DNA from 3 places in the Pseudomonas sp. FG86 genome. Region 1 is predicted to be linked to each of the others. Evidence: predicted binding sites of a transcription regulator. Region 1 holds the regulator's gene; each other region holds the start of a gene.
What was found. Region 1 encodes FliA, which starts transcription of late flagellar genes. Its sites were predicted from a motif close to CTAAAGTTTNNNNNNNNNNNGCCGNTAA; they were not measured.

Region 1 (7,595 bases):
TCGGCCACGAAGAAGTCCAGCAATTGATGGGGTTGCTCAGCAAAGCCTCGCCAAAACTGGCCGAAGAGCTGGTGCCGGGCGTGCTGTCGCTGTCGCAGCTGCTCAAAGTGCTGCAGGCGTTGCTCGCCGAACAGGTGCCGGTACGCGATATTCGCAGCATCGCCGAGGCTATCGCCAACAATGCCGCCAAGAGTCAAGATACTGCCGCGCTGGTGGCTGCGGTGCGTGTCGGATTGTCCCGCGCAATCGTGCAAAGCATTGTGGGGCTTGACTCCGAGCTGCCTGTGATCACCTTGGAACCAAGGTTGGAACAAATATTGCTCAATAGTATTCAGAAGGCCGGACTTGGCCAGGAAGAGGGTGTCCTGCTGGAGCCGAGCATGGCTGAAAAGCTGCAGCGTTCGTTGATCGACGCGGCGCAGCGCCAGGAAATGCAGGGCCAGCCGGTGATTCTGTTGGTAGCAGGCCCGGTCCGAGCGATGTTGTCGCGGTTTGGACGCCTGGCAGTACCGAATTTGCACGTATTGGCTTACCAGGAAATTCCTGACAATAAGCAAGTGACCATCGTCGCGACAGTTGGGCCCAACGGCTGAGGTAGTGGGTTATGCAAGTAAAGCGTTTTTTCGCCGCCGATATGCGTCAGGCCATGAAACTGGTCCGTGATGAGCTGGGCGCCGACGCTGCGATTATCGGTAACCGCCGTATTGCTGGCGGTGTCGAGCTGACGGCTGCCCTGGACTACACCCCTTCGGCGCTGGCCCCGCGCGTGCCGAACATGGAACTCGAAGACGAGCTGCGCAAGACCGCCTCGCGCATTGTGTCGGCCCAGGCTGAGCTGAGCATGCGGGGTGACAGCGATGCCACCACCAATCGCCAGTTGTTCGCCGGCTTGCCGCTGACCGCTGCCGAGCCGCTGGTCGAACCTACGTTCAAAGAACCGCCACGTCCTGCAGCGCCCGCGCCGGCTGCCGCAGTCGACCAGCGCGTGTTCGATTCGATGCGCTTTGAACTCAACGGCCTGCGTGAATTGCTGGAAGTGCAGTTGGGCTCGCTGGCCTGGACCCAGTTGCAAGGCAGCAAACCGCACCAGGCTAACCTCTGGCGTCGCCTGCAACGCATCGGCCTGTCTGGCCCGTTGTCCCGCGACCTGTTGGCGCTGACCACCGAAATCGAAGAACCTCGCCAGGCCTGGCGCATGTTGCTGGCCCACCTGGCGCGGATGATCGCCACCCCGGAAATCGAACCCCTGGAAGAGGGCGGTGTGATCGCCATGGTCGGCCCTGCCGGCATGGGCAAGACCACCACCCTGGCCAAGCTGGCGGCCCGTTATGTGCTCAAATACGGCGCTTCGAATATCGCGCTGGTGAGCATGGACAGCTACCGTATCGGCGCCCAGGAGCAACTCAAGACCCTGGGTCGCATCCTCAATGTGTCGGTGACCCACGTCGACCCAGGCCAGTCGCTGGCCAACGCGCTCGACCCGTTGCTGCGTAAACGCGTGGTGCTGATCGACACCGCGGGGCTGCAAGCCAGCGACCCGGCCTTGCGCCTGCAACTGGAAAGCCTGGCCGGGCGTGGCATCAAGTCTAAAAATTACCTGGTGCTTGCAACCACCAGCCAAAAACAAGTTCTTACCGCTGCGTACCATAGCTACAAGCGCTGCGGGCTGGCCGGCTGCATCCTGACTAAGCTTGATGAAACGGCGAGCCTGGGCGAGGTGTTGAGCCTGGCCATCAGTCATGAACTACCGGTCGCCTACCTGACCGACGGGCCGCGGATCCCGGATGACCTGCATCTGCCGCGCCGTCATCAGTTGGTCAGCCGTGCCGTCAGCGTGCAAATGCAAGAAGAGCCTAGCGAGGAAGCGATGGCCGACATGTTCGCTGACCTCTACCACAACCCGGCAAAACGGGTGGGTTGAGTCAGTATGAACACCGTGAAATGTATCTACATCGATGGTCTGCAAGCGATTCACGCGGCCAAGCCATGTAGCCTGCGTCTAAGCAAGACAAGGTAAAGAAATAAAATGGGCAGCATGCATCCCGTACAGGTGATCGCGGTGACCGGCGGCAAAGGTGGCGTCGGGAAAACTAACGTGTCAGTGAATTTGTCCCTGGCGCTGGCAGAGCTTGGCCGTCGCGTCATGCTGCTGGATGCTGACCTGGGGCTGGCGAATGTCGACGTTCTGCTGGGACTGACGCCCAAACACACCCTCGCCGATGTGATCGAGGGCCGCTGTGAGCTGCGTGATGTGCTGCTCCAGGGCCCCGGTGGGATCCGTATCGTACCGGCCGCCTCGGGCACCCAGAGCATGGTGCACCTGAGCCCGGCGCAGCATGCCGGTCTGATCCAGGCGTTCAGCGATATCGGCGACAACCTCGACGTGCTGGTGATCGACACCGCCGCCGGGATCGGCGAGTCGGTGGTCAGCTTCGTGCGCGCCGCGCAGGAAGTGTTGCTGGTGGTCTGCGATGAACCCACCTCGATCACCGACGCCTATGCCCTGATCAAACTGCTTAACCGCGACTACGGCATGAACCGCTTCCGCGTGCTGGCCAACATGGCCCAAAGCCCGCAGGAAGGCCGCAACCTGTTCGCCAAGTTGACCAAGGTCACGGATCGCTTTCTCGATGTCGCCCTACAATACGTCGGCGCAGTTCCCTATGACGAGTGTGTGCGCAAGGCTGTGCAAAAGCAGCGTGCAGTCTACGAAGCGTTCCCTCGTTCGAAATGCGCCTTGGCGTTCAAGGCTATTGCTCAGAAGGTCGATACTTGGCCGTTGCCCGCTAACCCTCGGGGGCATCTGGAGTTTTTCGTCGAGCGATTGGTGCATCAGACGAGCGCAGGACCCGTGCTATGACAGCGACCGGCTACAACGCCTACAAGAAGTCCGCCCGTGACAGTCAGGGTGAGTTGATCGAGCGTTACGCGCCTTTGGTCAAACGCATCGCCTATCACTTGCTGGCACGCCTCCCCGCCAGTGTCCAGGTCGAAGACCTGATCCAGGCCGGCATGATCGGCCTTCTCGAAGTGTCGACCAAATACGACGCGAGCAAGGGCGCGAGTTTCGAGACGTATGCGGGTATCCGTATCCGTGGCGCGATGCTCGATGAGGTGCGCAAAGGCGATTGGGCGCCGCGTTCGGTACACCGCAATACGCGCATGGTCAGTGACGCAATTCGGTCAATTGAAGCAAAAACCGGTCGCGACGCTAAAGATCATGAAGTTGCGGCCGAACTCCAATTGAGTCTCGACGATTATTACGGGATTTTGAACGATACCTTGGGCAGCCGCCTGTTCAGTTTCGACGACCTGTTGCAGGACGGCGAACACGAAGGGTTGCACGAGGACGGCGCGAGTACGCATATGGAGCCGTCGCGTGACCTGGAGGATGAACGCTTCCAGGGCGCATTGGCCGACGCAATTGCCAATTTGCCGGAGCGTGAGCGACTGGTGTTGGCGCTGTACTACGACGAAGAGCTGAACCTCAAGGAAATCGGTGAGGTCCTGGGGGTCAGCGAATCGCGTGTCAGCCAGCTGCACAGCCAGTGCGCGGCCCGCTTGCGGGGGCGATTGGGAGAGTGGCGCGCGCGCTGACAGGCAGTGTGGGGACACTGCAGACGCAACCGCGAGGGCCTTGGCCGCCGCGGGGGCTAACCGTGGTGCCCTGGGCAGTCCTTTTTGTGTAACGCCTGTTGATTGAAATGGCGCGTCCAGGTGCTGGGCGCGTTTAAGACTGCTTGGAGGTCGAATTGGACAAGAACATGAAAATCCTCATCGTTGATGACTTCTCAACGATGCGGCGGATCATAAAAAACCTGTTGCGTGACCTTGGGTTCACAAACACGGTCGAGGCGGATGACGGCCTTACGGCGATTCCGATCCTCAACAGCGGGAGCATCGACTTTCTGGTAACCGATTGGAACATGCCGGGCATGACGGGTATCGACTTGTTGCGCCACGTGCGTGCCGACGAAAAACTGCGCAGTCTTCCCGTGCTGATGGTGACCGCCGAAGCCAAGCGTGAACAGATCATCGAAGCCGCCCAAGCCGGGGTTAACGGCTATGTGGTCAAACCATTCACTGCGCAGGCCTTGAAAGAGAAGATCGAAAAAATCTTCGAACGCATCCACGGCTAATGCTGCCACGGGGGAGCTATGGAGCAAAAAGAATCATCGCAGGCCGACTTTGAGTCGACCCTGAAAAAACATGCTCACCAGCTGGTCGACAGCCTTGAAAAAGGCCAGTTCGGCGATGCGGTGCAGTTAATCCATCAGCTCAACCAGACCCGTGACCGCGGCCTGTACCAGGAGGTGGGCAAGCTCACACGCGAGCTTCACAGTGCGATCGTCAATTTCCAGATTGACCCGCACATGCCTCAAGCCGAAGAGATTTCGCAGATCACCGACGCCACCGAACGCCTGTCCTATGTGGTCAGGCTGACTGAGGCAGCGGCCAACCGCACCATGGACCTGGTGGAAAACGCCACGCCCCTGGTCAACGGCATGGCCACGGAAGCCCAGGCGCTGAGCGTTGACTGGGGTCGCTTCATGCGCCGTGAAGTCGGCGCAGAAGAGTTTCGTGAGCTGGCCCGTCGGGTCGAAGGGTTCCTGTCACGCAGCGAGCAGGAAAACCGTACGGTTTCCAGCAACCTCAATGACATTCTGCTCGCCCAGGATTACCAGGACCTGACCGGTCAGGTGATCAAGCGTGTGACCCAGTTGGTCACCGAAGTGGAAAGCAACCTGCTCAAATTGGTACTCATGGCCGGCCAGGTCGACCGTTTCGCCGGCATCGAACATGACCGCGAAGCGATCCTCTCTGAAAAAGATCCACAAAAACATCTCGCCAAGGGTGAAGGTCCGCAGATTCATGCCGATAAACGTGAAGACGTTGTGTCAGGTCAGGATGACGTAGATGACCTGTTATCCAGTTTAGGCTTCTAAGGAGCACACCCATGAGCTTCGGCGCCGATGAAGAAATCCTTCAGGATTTCCTTGTAGAGGCCGGCGAAATTTTAGAGCAATTGTCCGAACAACTGGTCGAGCTGGAAAGCCGCCCGGATGATGCGAACCTGCTCAATGCAATTTTTCGCGGTTTTCATACTGTAAAAGGGGGCGCCGGCTTCCTCCAGCTCCATGAGCTGGTGGAGTGCTGCCACATCGCCGAAAACGTGTTCGACATCCTGCGCAAGGGTGAGCGTCACGTTGACTCGGAGTTAATGGATGTAATCCTCGAAGCGTTGGATGCGGTCAACGGCATGTTCAGCGAAGTGCGCGAACGTGCCCCGATCACCGCCGCCACCCCGGAACTGCTGGCCGCCCTGGCGCGCCTGGCAGAACCTGCCGACACCTCGGCCGCGCCGGTGGTGGAAGCGGCGCCAGAGCCGGTGGTCGAAGCCGAAGCGGATGTCACCGACAGCGAGTTCGAGCAGTTGCTCGACTCTCTCAATGCGGTCAAGGCCGAGGCTGAAGCACCGTCGGCCGTACCCGCACCCGCACCCGCGGCCGCTGCGCCTGCCGAGCCGACCAGCGAAGACATCACCGACGCAGAGTTCGAATCCCTGCTCGACCAGTTGCATGGCAAAGGCCAGTTCGCGGCTGATGCCGTGGCCACTGCGGCTGCCCCGGAAACGCCGGCGGCAACGGCCAGTACCGATATCACCGATGACGAATTCGAAGCGTTGCTCGACCAGTTGCATGGCAAGGGCACCTTTGCCGCCGATGCCTTGCCGGAAGTCGCGGCCACTGGCGCGGCGCCGACGCCAGCTGCACCGGGCGCCGCTGCGGCCCCTGCTGACGACGGCTTGATCTCCGATCACGAATTCGAAGCCCTGCTCGACGAATTGCACGGAAAGGGCAAGTTCACCGAAGTGGCCCCGGCTGCTGCGGCGACTGCCACCCCCGTGGCCGCGAAACCGGCACCGGCCAAGGCCGCCGCGCCTGCTGCCGCCAAACCGGCGCCAGCCCCAGCGCCAGCCGCCGCGGCCGCCGCGCGTGCGCCTGCCGCTGCCGTGGCCGACAAGCCTGCCAGTGAAGCCGAAACCACCGTACGGGTCGATACCGCACGACTGGACGACATCATGAACATGGTCGGCGAACTGGTGCTGGTGCGTAACCGTCTGGTGCGCCTGGGCCTGAACAGCGGCGACGAAGCCATGCAAAAGGCTGTGTCGAACCTCGACGTGGTCACGGCTGACTTGCAGACCGCCGTGATGAAGACGCGGATGCAGCCGATCAAGAAAGTCTTCGGCCGCTTCCCACGCCTGGTTCGCGACCTGGCTCGCCAGCTCAAGAAAGAAATCAACCTGGAACTGGTGGGTGAAGAAACCGACCTCGACAAGAACCTCGTCGAGGCCCTGGCCGACCCGTTGGTCCACTTGGTGCGCAACGCCGTCGACCACGGCGTGGAAACCCCGGAAGAACGCGAAGCCTCGGGCAAGTCCCGCAACGGCAAGGTGATCCTGGCGGCGGAGCAGGAGGGCGACCATATCCTGTTGTCGATTACCGATGACGGCAAGGGCATGGACCCGGCGATCCTGCGCAATATCGCGGTCAAGCGTGGCGTGATGGACAAGGACGCCGCCGACCGCCTGACCGACACCGAGTGCTACAACCTGATCTTCGCTCCAGGCTTCTCGACCAAGACCGAGATTTCCGACGTGTCGGGCCGTGGCGTGGGCATGGACGTGGTGAAGACCAAGATCAGCCAGCTCAACGGCTCGATCAATATCTACTCGACCAAGGGCCAGGGCTCGAAAATCGTCATCAAGGTGCCGTTGACCCTGGCGATCATGCCGACCCTGATGGTGATGCTGGGCAACCAGGCCTTCGCCTTCCCACTGGTCAACGTCAACGAGATCTTCCACCTCGACCTGTCACGCACCAACGTGGTGGATGGCCAGGAAGTGGTGATCGTGCGCGACAAGGCGCTGCCATTGTTCTACCTCAAGCGCTGGCTGGTGGCATCGGCTGCCCATGAAGAGCAGCGCGAAGGCCACGTGGTGATCCTTTCGGTGGGCACCCAGCGTATCGGCTTTGTGGTCGATCAACTGGTGGGCCAGGAAGAAGTGGTCATCAAGCCTTTGGGCAAAATGCTGCAGGGAACCCCGGGCATGTCGGGCGCGACCATCACCGGTGACGGTCGGATCGCGCTGATTCTCGATGTTCCGAGCATGCTCAAGCGTTACGCCGCACGGCGTATTTGATTCTGGTGGGGCAGGGCGGTATTGCCCGTCCCGCCTAACGGAGTGTTTATGGTAGTCAAGGTCCTGGTGGTGGACGATTCGGGTTTCTTCCGCCGCCGCGTCTCGGAAATTCTTTCCGCCGATCCAACCATCCAGGTGGTCGGTACGGCCACCAACGGCAAAGAGGCGATTGATCAGGCCATAGCGTTGAAGCCGGACGTGATCACCATGGACTACGAAATGCCGATGATGGATGGCATCACGGCAGTCCGGCACATCATGCAGCGCTGCCCGACCCCGGTATTGATGTTCTCCTCGCTGACGCACGAAGGCGCCCGGGTCACCCTGGATGCGCTGGATGCTGGCGCGGTGGACTTCCTGCCGAAGAACTTCGAAGACATCTCGCGCA
Region 2 (7,595 bases), on a different contig from region 1:
AGCGCCTGTCCGGACCCAACAACCCAGGACTATCATGCCGGTAGCCCTGACCCTCACTGCAAGGAGCCGCTCGGAACGCCGATGCGCCAGATCTGGAAATCTTTTCGAGCCCTTTATTTCGCCTCCTTGATGATGCTGATCGGCTCCGGCCTGCTCAGTACTTACCTCGCGTTGCGCCTGGCGGCTGACCATGTCGACAGCCTATGGGTGGGTGCCTTGATGGCGGCCAACTATTTCGGCCTGGTGCTGGGCGGCAAGATCGGGCATCGCCTGATTGGCCGGGTGGGGCATATTCGTGCCTACGCCACCTGTGCGGGCATTGTCGGTGCAGCCGTGCTGGGCCATGGCCTGATCGACTGGCTGCCGGCCTGGATCGTGCTGCGGGTCATCGTGGGCTTGGGGATGATGTGCCAGTACATGGTTATCGAAAGCTGGCTTAACGAGCAGGCGGACGCCCGGCAGCGTGGCGTGGTGTTCAGTGGCTATATGATCGCGTCCTACCTGGGCCTGGTGCTGGGCCAACTGATCCTGGTGATGCATCCCCAGCTGGGCCTTGAGCTATTGATGCTGGTGGCGCTGTGCTTTGCCCTGTGCCTGGTACCCGTGGCCATGACCCGGCGTATTCACCCGGCGCCGCTGCATCCGGCGCCGATGGAGCCGCGCTTCTTTATCAAGCGGGTACCGCAGTCGTTGAGTACGGTGCTGGGGGCGGGGCTGATCGTTGGCTCGTTCTACGGCTTGGCGCCGCTGTATGCGTCCCAGCAGGGGCTGACTACCGAGCAGGTGGGTCTGTTCATGGGTAGCTGCATTTTTGCCGGTTTGGTGGTGCAGTGGCCGTTGGGCTGGCTGTCGGATCGCTATGATCGTGCGTTGTTGATTCGCTGCTTCGCCCTGTGCCTGGCGGTTGCGGCATTACCGTTGGCCATCCTGAGCAAGGTGCCGTTGGAGGTGCTGTTCGTGGCCGGGTTCCTGTGTTCGTTGGTGCAGTTCTGTCTGTACCCGCTGGCGGTGGCGTTTTCCAACGATCACGTTGAAGGTGATCGGCGGGTATCGCTGACAGCCATGTTGCTGGTGACCTACGGGGTCGGCGCCAGTATCGGGCCGTTGCTGGCTGGCGTGGTGATGAAACTATTTGGCAGTCAGATGCTGTACGCGTTTTTCAGCCTGTGTGCGCTGATCCTGGTGTGGCGTATCCGTCCTAAAGCCGTGACCAACCTGCATCAGGTCGATGATGCGCCCCTGCAGCACGTGGCCATGCCTGACAGCATGTCCAGTTCGCCGCTGGTGGCTGCACTTGACCCGCGGGTCGATGAGCAAGTGGTGCAAGAGCAGATGCAGACAGCTGCTGCTGAGCCTGAGCCTGAAGTCGACTCGGTACCACCGACGGATGAGCCGCCTTTCGAAGGACCGCCAGAACCTATAGGTCCGGATGAGCACCCCCATGACCTGAGCAGGGCGCGCCCCTGAAAGCAAAAACGGGCAGATCCTGAAAGGGTCTGCCCGTTTTTTTGTCGCGATCTTCACACTTAGAAGTCGTCGTCCTTGTCGAAGCGTCGCGCTTCGCGTTGCAGTTGATACACAAATCGTTCGACCTGGCGCTGTACCAGGCCGCTCATGTTGTGGAAGCGCACGCCTGCGAAGGTGGTGTTGATCTTCTCTTCGAAATGCAGGTAACGCAGTTCGACGGAGGTGGTCATGCTGCCGAACGGCAGGGCAGCGATAAAGCGATCGTAGACCTGGCCCAACTGCAGGCGTTCGGAGATATCGCCTTCGAAGCGCAATTTGCAGCCGGTGGCGGAAATATCCAGCAGCTTGCCGCTGACCGGGGCCTTGAGTTTCTCGCCGCCCAGCTCGATATTGACCAGTTGGGCCAGCTTCAGTGCCGCGCGGAAGGCATTGCGGCGCTGGTGGTAGACCACCTCGCCCGGCATGGCGCCGGTGTAGATGCGATGGCCATCTTTTTCGCTGATGGTCAGGGTGCCATTGCTTTCCCAGGCGACGCGTACGCCGTCGTGAAAGCCTTCGATGCGGAAGGGTTCGCCATTCTCAAGGTGGCGTTCGCCATCACGCGGGATCATTTCGTCCAGGGCCAGGGTCTTGCTGTCCCGATCGACATCGACCAGGTAGCTCTGGAAGCGCTGGCTGCGTTCGTGGAAGGTGATGATCAGCGGATCATGGCTTTCTTGCAGCATTCGCAAGGTGCCGGCGATTTCCAGAGGCGTGGTGAGCACCTTGGGTGGCTGCGGAGCATCTTCCGCATTAAGGGCGTTGAACACGGTTCTTCCATCTCCAGACAAAATACGACTACACGCAAGAACCGGCATTTTGCCAGTATGTGGCGGGCCTTGGATAGGCTGTGCCGAAAACGGGCGTCAGGCTTGGCTGCGGGTGCTTGGTTTGACCAAGCGTGAGGTAGAGCCTTGGGCGTTGTACAGCGCCGGTGGCTCACCGCCGTGGAGTATACGCAGCTGGTTGGCGGTCGTAGCTTGCTGAAGCTGGATCGACTGGCCGTTGAGCAGGTTGACTTCCTGGCACTGGCTGAGCAATTGGTTGAGTTCTTTGCTTTGGGCCAGCAGTTGATCGCCGACCGAGGAGTGGCTGGCCAGTTGGGCGAGGCCGTCGTGATCGGCCGGCAGGCCCAGGCTGGTGAGAATCTGGCTGCGCTTCTTGCCATGCTGTTCCAGCAGGACAATCAGCGACTGTTTGCGCGCCAGGATATCTTCCAGTAGAGGCATATCCCGGCCGTAGAGGGCCAGGGTCTCTTCTTTCAGCAGCTCGAGCAATTGTTGCGTCGGCGCCAGATCATCAATGATCAGTTGAAGCAAGGTTTCGTCGTGGTGCATGGCTGGCCTTGGTTTTAAGCGTCCAAAAGCCCTGCGCAGGCCTTTGCCTAGCGCTCGGCTTCGAAGTTAAGCAGCTTGCTGGCTACACGGTTGCTGTCGACTTTATAGCTGCCATCGGCGATAGCCTGTTTCAATTCGGCCACGCGGGCTTTATTGACCACAGGTTGGTCGCGCAGCGAGTCAGTGACCTTCTGCAACTGTTGAGCCTCATTGCTCAGGTGTACGGATTCCCCGCTTTGGCTGGCGCTGGCCTGTTCTGTCTTGGCAGGCAGAGGCTGGGCCTTGGCTTCTACGCTGTCCTTGGTGCCGCTGGTGCGCGTAGTGCCTGGCAATGCCGGGGAGTTATTCAAACGACTGAAATCGATGACCATGATAATTAAAAACCTCTGGGTATTTGGACGCTTGCCATGTTTTCGGCCATACCCGGACAAACTTTAGGCTCGATTGACAATAAACCTGCACGCGCAACATCTGGCACACAGTGTAGGAAAAGCTGGCGTCCTATTCCAGTGATCTATAAAGCAACCTCGACTTGTCCGGGGGCTGTCACCCGTGCCTTGATGACACGATTGGAGTTGAGGTTCTTGACGCGTATCTGCTCACTCATGCCTCCGTTGGACAGCGCTTCACCCGGCATTTTCACATTCAAACCGCCGCTGCTCGCGGAAATTACCACCTGGTCACCCTTGCGAACCACCTCGGCCTGCTCCAGATGGACCAGGGTAATGACCTGATCGGTGACCATTGGTCGGGTAAGTTTCTGCCCGATGGCCTGATCGACCGACGTCAGATAGCCCTGGTTGATCAAACTGATGTCGCGTTCACGCAAGGCCACGTCCTCGAAACCGATGATGCCAGTGCGTTTCAACGGTCTTACCACCACCACGACATCGCGGAACAACTTGACCTGCGCTGGCACAAACACGGTCCAGGGCGCGGCGCCCTCGCAGCGAACCTTCACCGTCACACGGCCGATAGGCTGTGCGGGGCTTTCCAGGGACGCTGTCAATTCCTTGTCGCACATTGGCATGCGCAAGCGCGGGTCTAGCTGGTTGACCTGGATTTCATAGCGCCCAGGTGTCTGGGTGGTCGCCAGATAATCTTCTACAGTGAACTCAAGAAAGCCTTGAGTGACGCCGATAAGTAGATCAGGCAAGGTGACGTTATCTGCGCGGGCCGTGGTTCCCAGGCTCAAGGCAAGCAACGCCATCGAGACGCAGAGCAATCTGCGGCTGCGTGGGAGGCGAAGGCGTCGGGAAACTGTCGTTTTAATGTCCATAGCCAATAAATAGCAAAGCTCGTGCCGTTTAGTATTGGGTACGCGTCGTACCCCCGAAGGTTTTAGCGTAGGAGTCTGGGCATGGCAGGTGTAATGGATTCAGTAAACCAGCGCACACAGCTGGTAGGGCAGAATCGCCTGGAGTTGTTGCAGTTTCGTCTGGACGGCAAGCAGCTATACGGCATCAATGTGTTCAAAGTGCGGGAAGTGCTGCAGTGCCCCAAGCTGACGATCATGCCCAAGTCCAGTCCGGTGGTGTGTGGCGTGGCCAACATCCGTGGCGCGACCATCCCGATTCTTGACCTGGCCTTGGCGACAGGGTCGTCCGGTCTGCAGGATCGCGAGAACCCGTTTGTGATCATTACCGAATACAACACCAAGACCCAGGGTTTCCTGGTGCGCTCGGTGGAACGCATCGTCAACATGAACTGGGAAGAAATTCATCCGCCACCCAAGGGCACCGGTCGCGATCACTACCTCACGGCAGTGACGCGGGTGGACAACCAGCTTGTAGAAATTATCGACGTGGAGAAAATCCTCGCCGAAGTGGCGCCCACCTCTGAATCGATTTCGGTCGGTGTGGTGGACGCCGATACCGCGCACAAGGCGATTTCCTTGCGCGTACTGACGGTGGACGATTCTTCGGTGGCGCGTAAGCAGGTGACCCGTTGCCTGCAAACCGTCGGCGTGGACGTGGTGGCGCTCAATGATGGTCGCCAGGCGTTGGATTACCTGCGCAAGCTGGTCGATGAAGGCAAGAAGCCTGAAGAAGAATTCTTGATGATGATCTCCGACATCGAGATGCCGGAAATGGACGGCTACACCCTCACGGCTGAGATACGTAACGATCCACGCATGCAAAAATTGCATATCATCCTGCATACTTCGTTGTCGGGCGTATTCAATCAGGCGATGGTCAAGAAGGTCGGTGCCGACGACTTTCTGGCCAAATTCCGCCCTGATGACCTGGCATCCCGGGTAGTCGACCGGATCAAGGCAGCAGATCACGGCTAGGGGCTTTTTCCCTGGCGGTCACACGATTTAAGAGGCGGTATCTTTGTCTACGGGTAATTTGGATTTCGAACAGTTCCGGGTCTTCCTGGAAAAAGCCTGTGGCATATTGCTTGGTGAAAACAAGCAATACCTGGTATCCAGCCGTCTCAACAAGCTGATGGAACAGCAGGGCATCAAGTCCCTGGGTGAGTTGGTCCAGCGGATCCAGAGCCAGCCGCGCAGTGGGCTCAAGGAAATGGTGGTCGATGCCATGACCACCAACGAAACCCTGTGGTTTCGCGATACATACCCCTTCGAGGTGCTCAAGAGCAAAGTGTTGCCGGAGGCTATCAAGGCCAGCCCGGGCCAGCGCTTGCGCATCTGGTCGGCAGCCTGTTCTTCGGGGCAGGAACCGTACTCGATTTCGATGACCATCGATGAATTCGAGCGGACCAACATGGGCCAGTTGAAGGCCGGTGCGCAAATTGTGGCGACGGATTTATCCGGCACCATGCTCACCAACTGCAAGACCGGCGAGTACGACAGCCTGGCCCTGGGGCGTGGCCTGTCCCAGGAGCGCCTGCAACGTTACTTCGACCCGAAAGGGGCGGGGCGCTGGGCGGTCAAGGCGCCGATCAAGAACCGAGTGGAGTTTCGCTCGTTCAACCTGCTCGACAGCTACGCCAGCCTGGGCAAGTTCGACATAGTGTTCTGCCGCAACGTGCTGATCTACTTCTCTGCCGAAGTGAAGAAAGACATCTTGCTGCGCATCCACGGCACCCTCAAGCGCGGCGGTTACCTGTTTCTCGGTGCATCCGAAGCGTTGAACGGCCTGCCCGATCATTTCCAGATGGTGCAGTGCAGCCCGGGGATCATCTACCAGGCCAAGTAATAAAGAATGTGGGAGGGGGCTCGCCCCCGATAGCAGTGGTTCAGTTGATGTATCTATCACTGATACACCGCTATCGGGGGCAAGCCCCCTCCTACATTTTTTTTGCGGCAAAGTTGAAGAAAGCGGCAACTCCCCATTGCCGCTTTACTGGCGTCACGCGGAAAACGGTTGCCGCTTTTCTGGCATTGCCGTCGGCAAGCTCCCCGCAACCCCTTGATATCCGTGCTTTCACAAGATTGGCATGCACCTTGCTATAACCCTGTTAACGCACAGCAGGTCAGCCTAAAGGTTTCCGCCATGAGCATCAGCTTCGATAAAGCGCTCGGTATCCATGAACAAGCCCTGGGCTTCCGCGCCCAGCGCGCTGAAGTCCTGGCCAACAACATTGCCAACGCCGATACCCCGAACTACAAGGCTCGGGACCTGGACTTCTCCGCCGTGCTCGCAGCACAGCAGGACAAGACCAAGAACGGTACCTTCGCCTTGAACATGACCAACAGCCGTCATATTGAAGCGCAAGGCCTGAGCAGTGGTGACGAGTCGCTGCTGTATCGCACGCCGATGCAGCCATCCATCGACCAGAACACCGTCGACGCCCAGCTGGAGCAATCGGCCTATGCCGAAAACTCGGTGAACTTCCAGGCCAGCTTTACCCTGCTCAACAGCAAATTCAAAGGGCTGATGTCAGCCCTGCGTGGAGAGTAAGCCATGTCCCTGTCCAGTGTTTTCAATATTGCCGGTAGTGGCATGAGCGCTCAAACCACGCGCCTCAACACCGTCGCCAGTAACATCGCCAACGCCGAGACCGTGTCTTCGAGCATTGACCAGACCTACCGCGCCCGCCACCCGGTATTTGCCACCATGTTCCAGGGCGGCCAGAGCGGCGGCAGCGATTCGCTGTTCCAGAACCAGGACGCCGCCGGCCAGGGCGTGCAGGTGCTCGGCGTGGTCGAAGACCAGAGCAACCTCGAAGCACGTTACGAGCCTAACCATCCCGCCGCGAACGAAAAGGGTTATGTCTACTACCCCAACGTCAACGTGGTCGAGGAGATGGCCGACATGATTTCCGCCAGCCGCTCGTTCCAGACCAACGCGGAAATGATGAACACCGCCAAAACCATGATGCAGAAGGTCCTGACCCTGGGTCAGTGATAAGGGGCGCCAAATAATGGCCATCGTTGATACGTCAAACAACTCGGCAGTCCAGGACCTTTTCAATTCCAAGGTCAAGACCGCAACGGACAACAGCAGTCTTAACAGCGCTACCAAGGCGGCGACAGGCAGCCAGTCGCTGGGTAAGGATGCGTTCCTGCAGTTGCTGGTGACCCAGCTGAAAAACCAGAACCCGCTGTCGCCCCAGGACAATGGCGCGTTCGTGGCCCAGTTGGCTCAGTTCAGCAGCCTGGAAGGCATCAACACCCTGAACGACTCGGTCAACGCGATCTCCAGCAACTTCAGCTCGTCGCAAGCACTGCAAGCGTCGTCGCTGGTAGGGCGTTCGGTGGTCATCCAGACCAGCCAGTCCAGCGTGGACACGAGCAAGAGCATGACCGGTTCGGTAGCGGTGACTTCGGCGGTGGGCAACGTC
Region 3 (7,595 bases), on a different contig from region 1:
GCGCGGTGCCCAGCAGCCATGCAGTGACATGCGCAGGCGGAACGGGATTTTGATGCGTGCGATGGGGCCGGCGGCCATGGCGGAGGCGTCCAGCACCACCAGTTCGCTGCGGCCTTCGGCGATCAGGTTGAGCAGGCAGACCACGTAGCCATCGCCTTCCGCGGCGTCAGCGGAGCGTGGAATGAAAATGGGTTCCTGGAAGCAGCCGCTGTCACCGGGAAACCAGGCATCGGTGACACCGGTGGTGAGGTTGAGGTGAGCCAGCAGGTTAAAGAACTGGAACGGCATCGGCCCGTTCGACGGGTTGTAGGGGCGCTCTGGATCGAAGGCGAGCAGGAATCCATGTTCATATTTGCGCCCGATGTAGCGGTCATCACAGCGGGGAAACTCGCAGGGGTAGTCGGTCAGCGCCTGGGGTTGCAGTTCATCTTGCGCACTGTTGAGGTCGAACACCCAGCGCATCAGGCTGGCGGCCAGGGTTTCCGGTGGCGGTACAAAACCGTCCGCCTGGGGGAAGAAGTAAAAGATGTTGCCGCCGGTGACCGGCATGTCCAGATAGACTTTTCCGCCTTCGTCGAACGCATTCAGGGTGTGGCCCTGGAAGCCATCCTTGGGCCCTTTGAACCAGCGCACGTCGCGCGCGTGGCCGTGGCGGGGGACCACGGCAAACAGCTGGGGCAGCTCGGGCTGCCACTGGAAATGCTGGCCGCCGTTTTTCATGCGCTCGACGTCTACCGTCAGCGGGATCAGCGGGAACACCACATAATGTTCGGTGACCGCGAAGTCGTGGACCATCGCTGCATAGGGGGCCTGGAACCAGATTTCATGCAGCAGTTTTCCCTGCGGCGAAATCTCGAAATAGGCCATGTCGGGTGTGCCGTCGCCTTTGGCTTCGTAGCTGAAGGCCAGCAGGTTGCCGGTGACGGGGTCGAGCTTGGGGTGGGCAGTGAACGTTGCAGAGTTGATCTGCCCGTCGAAATTCCACTCGCCGAGGGTTTCCAGCGTCTGTGGGTCCAGGGCCCAGGGCATGGCATCTTCCTTGAGCGCCAGCAGGACGTTGTTGTGCGGGATCACCGAGGTGTTGGCGGTGGTGTTGTTTTTGGCCGCGAGCGGGTCGTTGGTGTAGACGTTGCGGTACACGCCGTTGAGCGAACGCCCTTCACGGCGTTGAGCGACCAGGCGATCGGTCAGCACATAGCGTCGACGCAGCGAGACCTTGCCGCCTTCAAAGTAAAAACCGCTGACCAGGGCATCGCCGTTGAAGAAAATATCGCTGCCGAGCATCGGCGGGTACTGCGGGTCCGGCGACACCTGATAAAAGGCGCCACGGATCGCCTCGGGGACGGCGCCTTCGATCTCAAGGTCATACACTTCACCCTCGACGCGGCTGGGTGCATACAGCGCCCCGGAAAATTCGGGGGTATTGGGGAATGGCGTATTCATTGCGTGATCTCATTGAGCTGTTTGGTTGACGTCGTTCAGGCGGATTGGGTTGCCAGGGCTTGCCCACAAGGCTTCACGCCTCGACGGAAACGGGCCACCACCAGGCACGAGATGATCAAGGCCAGCATATAAGCGCAGGCGGCGAGCCAACCCACCGCGCGAAAGTGCCCTTCGCCGACTACCAGCGCGGCGCCAAAGGGGCCAAGGCCCTGACCGACGAAAATCGCTGCGTTGCCAAGGCCGGCCAATCGACCGGAGGGGTCGAGTTCGGCGGCCATGGACAGCAGGTACGGCAAGCTGAAAAACCACACCATATGAATCAGGCAAGCCGTGGTGGCGAATGCCACGGTGCTGTCGCCGTAGACCATGATCAGGGTGGCCAGTAACGCAGTGCCGAAGCTCAACAGTTGCGGGAACAATAGCCCCAGACGCCGCCCGATCAGCCCGGAAAGGCCGGCACCGAGGGCGCCCGCCAGGATGCTGCCACCGAGGATGGCGCCGATCTGCTGGGGCTCCAGGCCCAGGCTTTTGCCGATGCGTTCCTGATACACCCACAGGGCGGAGTGCCCGAAGAACAGTAGCGCAAACAGCGCGATCAGCAGCATCGACGTCAGCCCGAACGGCCGGGCTGCGCCATGGGCGATGCGTTGGGCGTCCGGGTAGTGCCTGGGTATTCTCCAGCAACCCAGTGCGGCGAGCAGGCTGGTGATGGCCAGCAGGCAAAAGGCACCCTGTACGCCAAACCCCCGCAACAGCAGGGGCATGGAGGTGACCAGCAGCATGCCCCATAACAGGTTGCCGATATTGATCACCGCAAAGGTCGCATCTTTGGACCTGCGCAGTGCCGCGGTCGCATACACCACCGCCATGACCGCGCCACCGCTGGCGCCGCAGATGATTCTGAAGACCACCAGCCATGCCTGGCTGTGAAGCTGGGTGCTGACCAGGTTGCCAGCGGCCAGGATCAACAACGCTACCAGGGCAAAGCGGCGGCGGTCGACACGCGCCATCAACAGCGCACAGGCGCCGCAGGCGATGGCCATCGCGATCAGCTCGGCGGCGAAAATCGCGCCGATGGCATTGAGCGGCACACCCAGTTGATCAATCAACGCGCCGCCCAGAATCGGCTGGATCTGCAGCGTTCCCAGGGAAATGACCATCATCAGGCAGATAGCGCCCAGTGATTGCTTGCTATCGATGGAGTCGAGCGCATTCATCACACATCACCTCAGTCAGAACTTATGGACGTAGCGAACTTGCACGGCGTAATCGGTTTTGCTGCGGTTCTCTACGCCGGTTTCTTTATAGGTATTGAGCCAGAACGCCTTGTCCTCAGTGATCTTCCAGAACAGGCCAGGGCCAATGCCGAGGACTTTCTCGCGGGAATTACTCAAGCGGTCGCCGTTGACCTGGTCATCCGAAATCTGCCGGAAGTAATAGCCGTTGATCCCGATCGAGACCTTCGGGAACACCTCGTACGAGGCCGTAAAGTTGGCCCAGGCCGATTGCCCTGCTTGGGTGTCACGCACCGGTCGCCCTTCAAAGAACTGCGCCGAGCTGCTGGCTGGATCGTCGTTCTTGAAGTTGTACAGGTAATTCAGGCGCCAGCTCACTTCCCAGCGCGGTGCCGGCATCAAGGTCGCGGCCCAGTAGGGGTTGAAGGAGAAGTAGTTGGAGCCGGTATTCAAGTCCTTGTGTTTGTCGTACTTGCCGGTGGGCAGGATCGTATCGAAGGCCACGCGCTGCACAAACACCGGCCGGCCTTCGGCATTGACGATCGGATCGAACTGGATCTGCGGGCCGACCGTGACGTCGCCCAGGCCAACGCCGTTGTCCTTGAGTTTGGCGCCGTTGTCGCCAAAGTCGCCGTCCAGTGAGATCACGGGTACCAACAGGCTCCAACCCAGGTGCGCGCCGCCGCCGATGGTGTCGGGTGAGTAATAGCTGAATTGGTTGATCAAGCTGATGACATTGATCTTCGGGTTATCGAAGTTGCGGTTGTCCTTGCCGCCATTGTCACGAATGCTGCTGGTCGTACTGAATTTCAGATAGGTCTGATGCGTCAGCCCGGGTGGCCCGGCGAACCCGTCGTAGAAGCTGGTGCCGCCCAGGTTGATACCGCTGGGTTGGCTGACGGAGGGCGGAGGAGGGCCCTCGGCAGCATAGGTGGCAAGTGATACGAAGCTCAGAGCCAGGCACGCTGGCAAGGATGGTGTCAGTCTCATTGACGTCGCTCTATTATTGGAGTTGTGAGCTGGGGTAGCTTCCCCTGGCGCTTCAACTCTAATTCCTGAGCTTTTGCGTTACTTGTACACAGCGGTCAGAGTTGACTGAGAGCGTCATGTTGCCGGCGTTAGGCGCTTGAGCGGCAAGTTTGTGCAATCAGCCCACCCCTCGCGCCCCTAGACCTTGAAGCGCTCCACCAACCTTTCCAGTTCATGCCCCAGCCGCGCCAGCTCGTTACTCGACGCTGCGGTTTCTTCGCAGGTGTTGGCCGTCTGCTCGGAAATGTCGCGGACGTTGATCACGCTGCGATTGATCTCCTCGGTGACAGCGCTCTGCTGTTCGGCTGCCGTGGCAATCTGCTGGTTCATTGACTGAATGATCGAGACCTTGCCCGTGATGTTCTCCAGCGCATTGACCGCTCGATGGGTGCATTCCACGCTGCTTTCACTCAGCAGCAGGCTGCTTTCCATGCCGGAGGCCACGGCGTGGGTGCCGCTTTGGACGCCGGCGACCAGGGTTTCAATTTCTTCGGTGGAGCGCTGGGTGCGCAGGGCGAGGTTGCGGACCTCGTCCGCGACCACCGCAAACCCGCGACCAGCCTCTCCGGCGCGGGCCGCTTCGATGGCCGCGTTCAGCGCCAGCAGGTTGGTTTGCTGGGCCACGGCCTTGATCACATCCAGTACGCCGCCGATTTTGTCGCTTTGTTCCTGGAGATGGCGCACCGCGTCCGCCGACTGGTTGAGTTCTGCCGCCAATCGCTGGATTTGCGCGATGGCTTCGCCCACGATCCGTTCCCCTTCGCTGGCCTGCTGATCGGCGATGGATGCCGCCGCAGAAGCTTCTTCGGCATTGCGTGCGACGTTGTGCACGGTGGCGGTCATCTCGTTCATTGCCGTGGCCACATGATCCGTTTCGGCTTTCTGGTTGCTGATGCCGGAATTGGTGTGCTCGGTGACCGCCGACAGCTGCTCGGCCGCGCTGGCCACCTGGATAACACCGGAGCGAATGCCGTCGATCAGTTCGTGGAGGTTGAGCATCATCTTCTGAAGGCCTGATTGCAGCTGGCCCAGTTCGTCACGCCGGTTGACCTGCAGATGCTCGGTCAAATCACCCTGGGCAATGCGGTTCACCGCCCGGAGCGTGTGTTGCAGTGGGTTCACGATTTGACGGGTGATGACCCACGCAGCGAGGGCGCCCAGCAACAGCGCCAAGGCCGCGACGAGCCCCAGCAGGGTCTTGGTGGAAGCGGCGTCGGCATCGCGTTTGGCATTTTGCGATTGAATGAGTTTTTGCGTGGTATCGAGCAGCAGGTCACCCAACTGGCCCATCCGTTTAAACAACGACGCCTGGTCAATGCCGGGGGTGGACAGGTCGTGCAGCAGCCCTCCGTACGCGGTGACCGCATTTTCCTGCTGTTGGATCAGGTCGGCATCCAGTGGGTCAATGAACAGTGCCCGAATACTGTGCAGGTGGGCTGCGAGCTGATCCAGGGTTTGCTGCAACGGTTGATAGGCATTCGGTTGGGAGTTCGTACCGATGCGTAGACGAATGATTCGCAAGTCTTTGGTGTAATCGCTGACCTGCGCAATTTTTTCAACTTTCAGCCCACGGTCCGTCAACGTCACCACGGCGTACCAGCCGGTCGCGGCCAGTAACAACGCAAGCCCCAGTACCAGGCCGAACCCCCAACTTAATTTAGCACTGACTCGGATATTGCTGATCCAGCCGAACATATGGACTCCCGGTAGTAACGCAGGTTGATAAGTGAGTTCTGAGTGTCGACCTTGAATCGCAATGCTTTAGCGTGAGTGTGACGGCGACACTATTACTCCGGCTGGTTTTGAGCACTGCATGAAAAAATATCGAGAGGTGGAATGAAGGGCGGTAGTGCCACTGAAAGGTTAAAGCACCTTGTTTTTCGGGGGGGTGGAAAGATTGGCCAATTAACCAAGTGCGTTTTCAGAAGGCTCATAGTGTGATCTTGTGCTTTAGTCGAATATTCAGGAAGGCCAGGTTCTGGTGAGCCCGAATAGAGAGCGACAAGTTCCCGAAAGGGCCACGATCGTCATCATGAATTTAATGGTTGATGGCTTTTTTCAGGTAGGAAAACAGCTGGTCCTGGCAAGCCCTGTAGTGATTTTCAAGGTTCTCGACCTCCCACATGCGGGCGAGCCAGACCTCATCGCAGGCCTCTTCTAAATGGTTCACGGTTGTCATCCAACTGGTTTGGGCGTTCAGCGTCGCCTGCATTAATTGCAAGAACTCCTCATTAATGGGAAGGGTATTGGGTGTGGATTGTTTGAGGGGCATTAAAAGTACCAGGCAACAATTTTAATCAGGGTGGGGGTTTGTGCTGCCCACTATAAAACGCTGCTCGCAAAGGGCCATATTCGACGAATGGCTAACAAGTCGGGCACTCATAGTTGAATTTTTTAGGTGCGGGTATTCATCCGCTGGATAATATCGTTGTGGTGATAATCATTATTTGTTGCATTAAACCGATGATTCGATTCAGCCGATAAGTTGAGCCTTAAATAATCGCTCTTGAATGATCGGCTGCAACGCTATTGTTGTTGAGAGTGCAAACGCAATCAACGACCGTGGCGGTTTTCCAGGGCCGTAAATAACAACATGCCACCCAGCATGGCCACCATGAACACCAACGCTTGCCAATGCCCGGTCAGCAGGATGGCCACGGCCGGCCCAGGACAAATTCCGGCGATCCCCCAACCGATGCCAAATAACAGGCTGCCGCCGATCAGGCGCCGGTCCAACTCACGCTTGGCAGGGAACTGCATGGGCGCGCCCAGGAGCGAACGGGCGTGTCGGCGTGCCCAGGTCAGCGGGCCAATCGCGACGGCAATGGCGCCGCCCATGACCAGCGCCAGGGACGGGTCCCAGGCCCCAGCCAAATCCAGGAACGCGAGCACTTTGCTCGGGTTGGCCATGCCGGCCAGCAGCAGGCCCAGGCCGAACAGCAGGCCGGCGATGAATGCCGTGACTTTGAGCATGTTCAAACCCCCAGTAGATGACGCAGCACAAACACCGTCAGGAATCCGCTGGCCATGAAACAAACCGTGGCGACCATTGAGCGCGGCGAAAGGCGTGATAAGCCACACACCCCGTGGCCACTGGTGCAACCTGAGCCATACCGCGTACCAACCCCCACCAGCACACCGGCGACGATCAGCCCGAGCCCGCCGCTCTGGAACTCAATCGCCGGCAGCGCGGCAAACAAGCCCCATAGCAGCGGCGCGACCAGCAGGCCCAGCAGAAACAGCGCTTTTTCACTTACGCCTTCGCCACCGCGCTGCAGCAGGCTGCCGATCAGGCCGCTGATGCCGGCGATGCGGCCGTTGCCGACGGCGAACAGGCTGGCCGCCAGGCCAATCAATGCGCCGCCTGCCAGGGACGACCAGGGGGTGAAGTTGAGCCAGTCGACAGTCATGGGGTTTCTCCTGTGCACATCTTGGGGGACTGGCGCGGTTCAGGCGCGCCTGAAAGTCGCTCGTTCAGGTTCATGTATTAATCGCCTTGACCAGCAGGGCCACCGCCACCAGCATCGACACGACGGCAAACCCTCGTTGCAGGTGGGGCCCCGCCAACCGAGCCGCGATCAGGCGTCCGCCGGCCATGCCAGACAATGCGCCCAGAGAGAACGGCAGCGCAATTGCCCACTGCAAATGCCCGGCCGCCGAACTGGCCGCAACGCCGGAAATGGACACCAGCGCTATCACCGCCAGGGACGTTGCCAGCACCGACTGCGTGGTCAAATTCGTGTATCGCTGCAGCGCCGGTACCATCACAAAGCCGCCCCCCACGCCGAGCAGGCCCGACAGCCCGCCCGCGACTATGCCAGACACGGTGAGCGCCCAGGCGCACGGCGCCGTCCAGTTCAGCTTTCCGCGCTGGGGGTTCAATACGCA

Region 2: the regulator FliA is predicted to act here: its motif matches at 3,254-3,281, upstream of flgM (flagellar biosynthesis anti-sigma factor FlgM).
Region 3: the regulator FliA is predicted to act here: its motif matches at 5,445-5,472, upstream of ACODSV_RS06940 (methyl-accepting chemotaxis protein).

What each region holds. Positions count from the first base shown of each region.
Region 1 covers NZ_JBMDIS010000094.1:2,658-10,252, forward strand. Annotated here, with positions in the region: gene flhA (flagellar biosynthesis protein FlhA) at 1-593, shown strand, start outside; gene flhF (flagellar biosynthesis GTPase FlhF) at 605-1,921, shown strand; gene fleN (flagellar synthesis regulator FleN) at 2,027-2,860, shown strand; gene fliA (RNA polymerase sigma factor FliA) at 2,857-3,597, shown strand; gene ACODSV_RS31280 (chemotaxis response regulator CheY) at 3,765-4,139, shown strand; gene ACODSV_RS31285 (protein phosphatase CheZ) at 4,158-4,946, shown strand; gene ACODSV_RS31290 (chemotaxis protein CheA) at 4,958-7,207, shown strand; gene ACODSV_RS31295 (protein-glutamate methylesterase/protein-glutamine glutaminase) at 7,256-7,595, shown strand, end outside.
Region 2 covers NZ_JBMDIS010000028.1:70,525-78,119, reverse strand. Annotated here, with positions in the region: gene ACODSV_RS19035 (MFS transporter) at 82-1,467, shown strand; gene ACODSV_RS19030 (flagellar brake protein) at 1,527-2,276, opposite strand; gene ACODSV_RS19025 (flagella synthesis protein FlgN) at 2,373-2,843, opposite strand; gene flgM (flagellar biosynthesis anti-sigma factor FlgM) at 2,891-3,214, opposite strand; gene flgA (flagellar basal body P-ring formation chaperone FlgA) at 3,358-4,122, opposite strand; gene ACODSV_RS19010 (chemotaxis protein CheV) at 4,204-5,136, shown strand; gene cheR (protein-glutamate O-methyltransferase CheR) at 5,180-6,007, shown strand; gene flgB (flagellar basal body rod protein FlgB) at 6,305-6,712, shown strand; gene flgC (flagellar basal body rod protein FlgC) at 6,716-7,159, shown strand; gene flgD (flagellar hook assembly protein FlgD) at 7,176-7,595, shown strand, end outside.
Region 3 covers NZ_JBMDIS010000007.1:68,913-76,507, reverse strand. Annotated here, with positions in the region: gene ACODSV_RS06955 (carotenoid oxygenase family protein) at 1-1,443, opposite strand, end outside; gene ACODSV_RS06950 (MFS transporter) at 1,479-2,660, opposite strand; gene ACODSV_RS06945 (SphA family protein) at 2,676-3,668, opposite strand; gene ACODSV_RS06940 (methyl-accepting chemotaxis protein) at 3,846-5,402, opposite strand; gene ACODSV_RS06935 (hypothetical protein) at 5,746-5,979, opposite strand; gene ACODSV_RS06930 (DUF6691 family protein) at 6,261-6,680, opposite strand; gene ACODSV_RS06925 (YeeE/YedE family protein) at 6,683-7,117, opposite strand; gene ACODSV_RS06920 (sulfite exporter TauE/SafE family protein) at 7,188-7,595, opposite strand, start outside.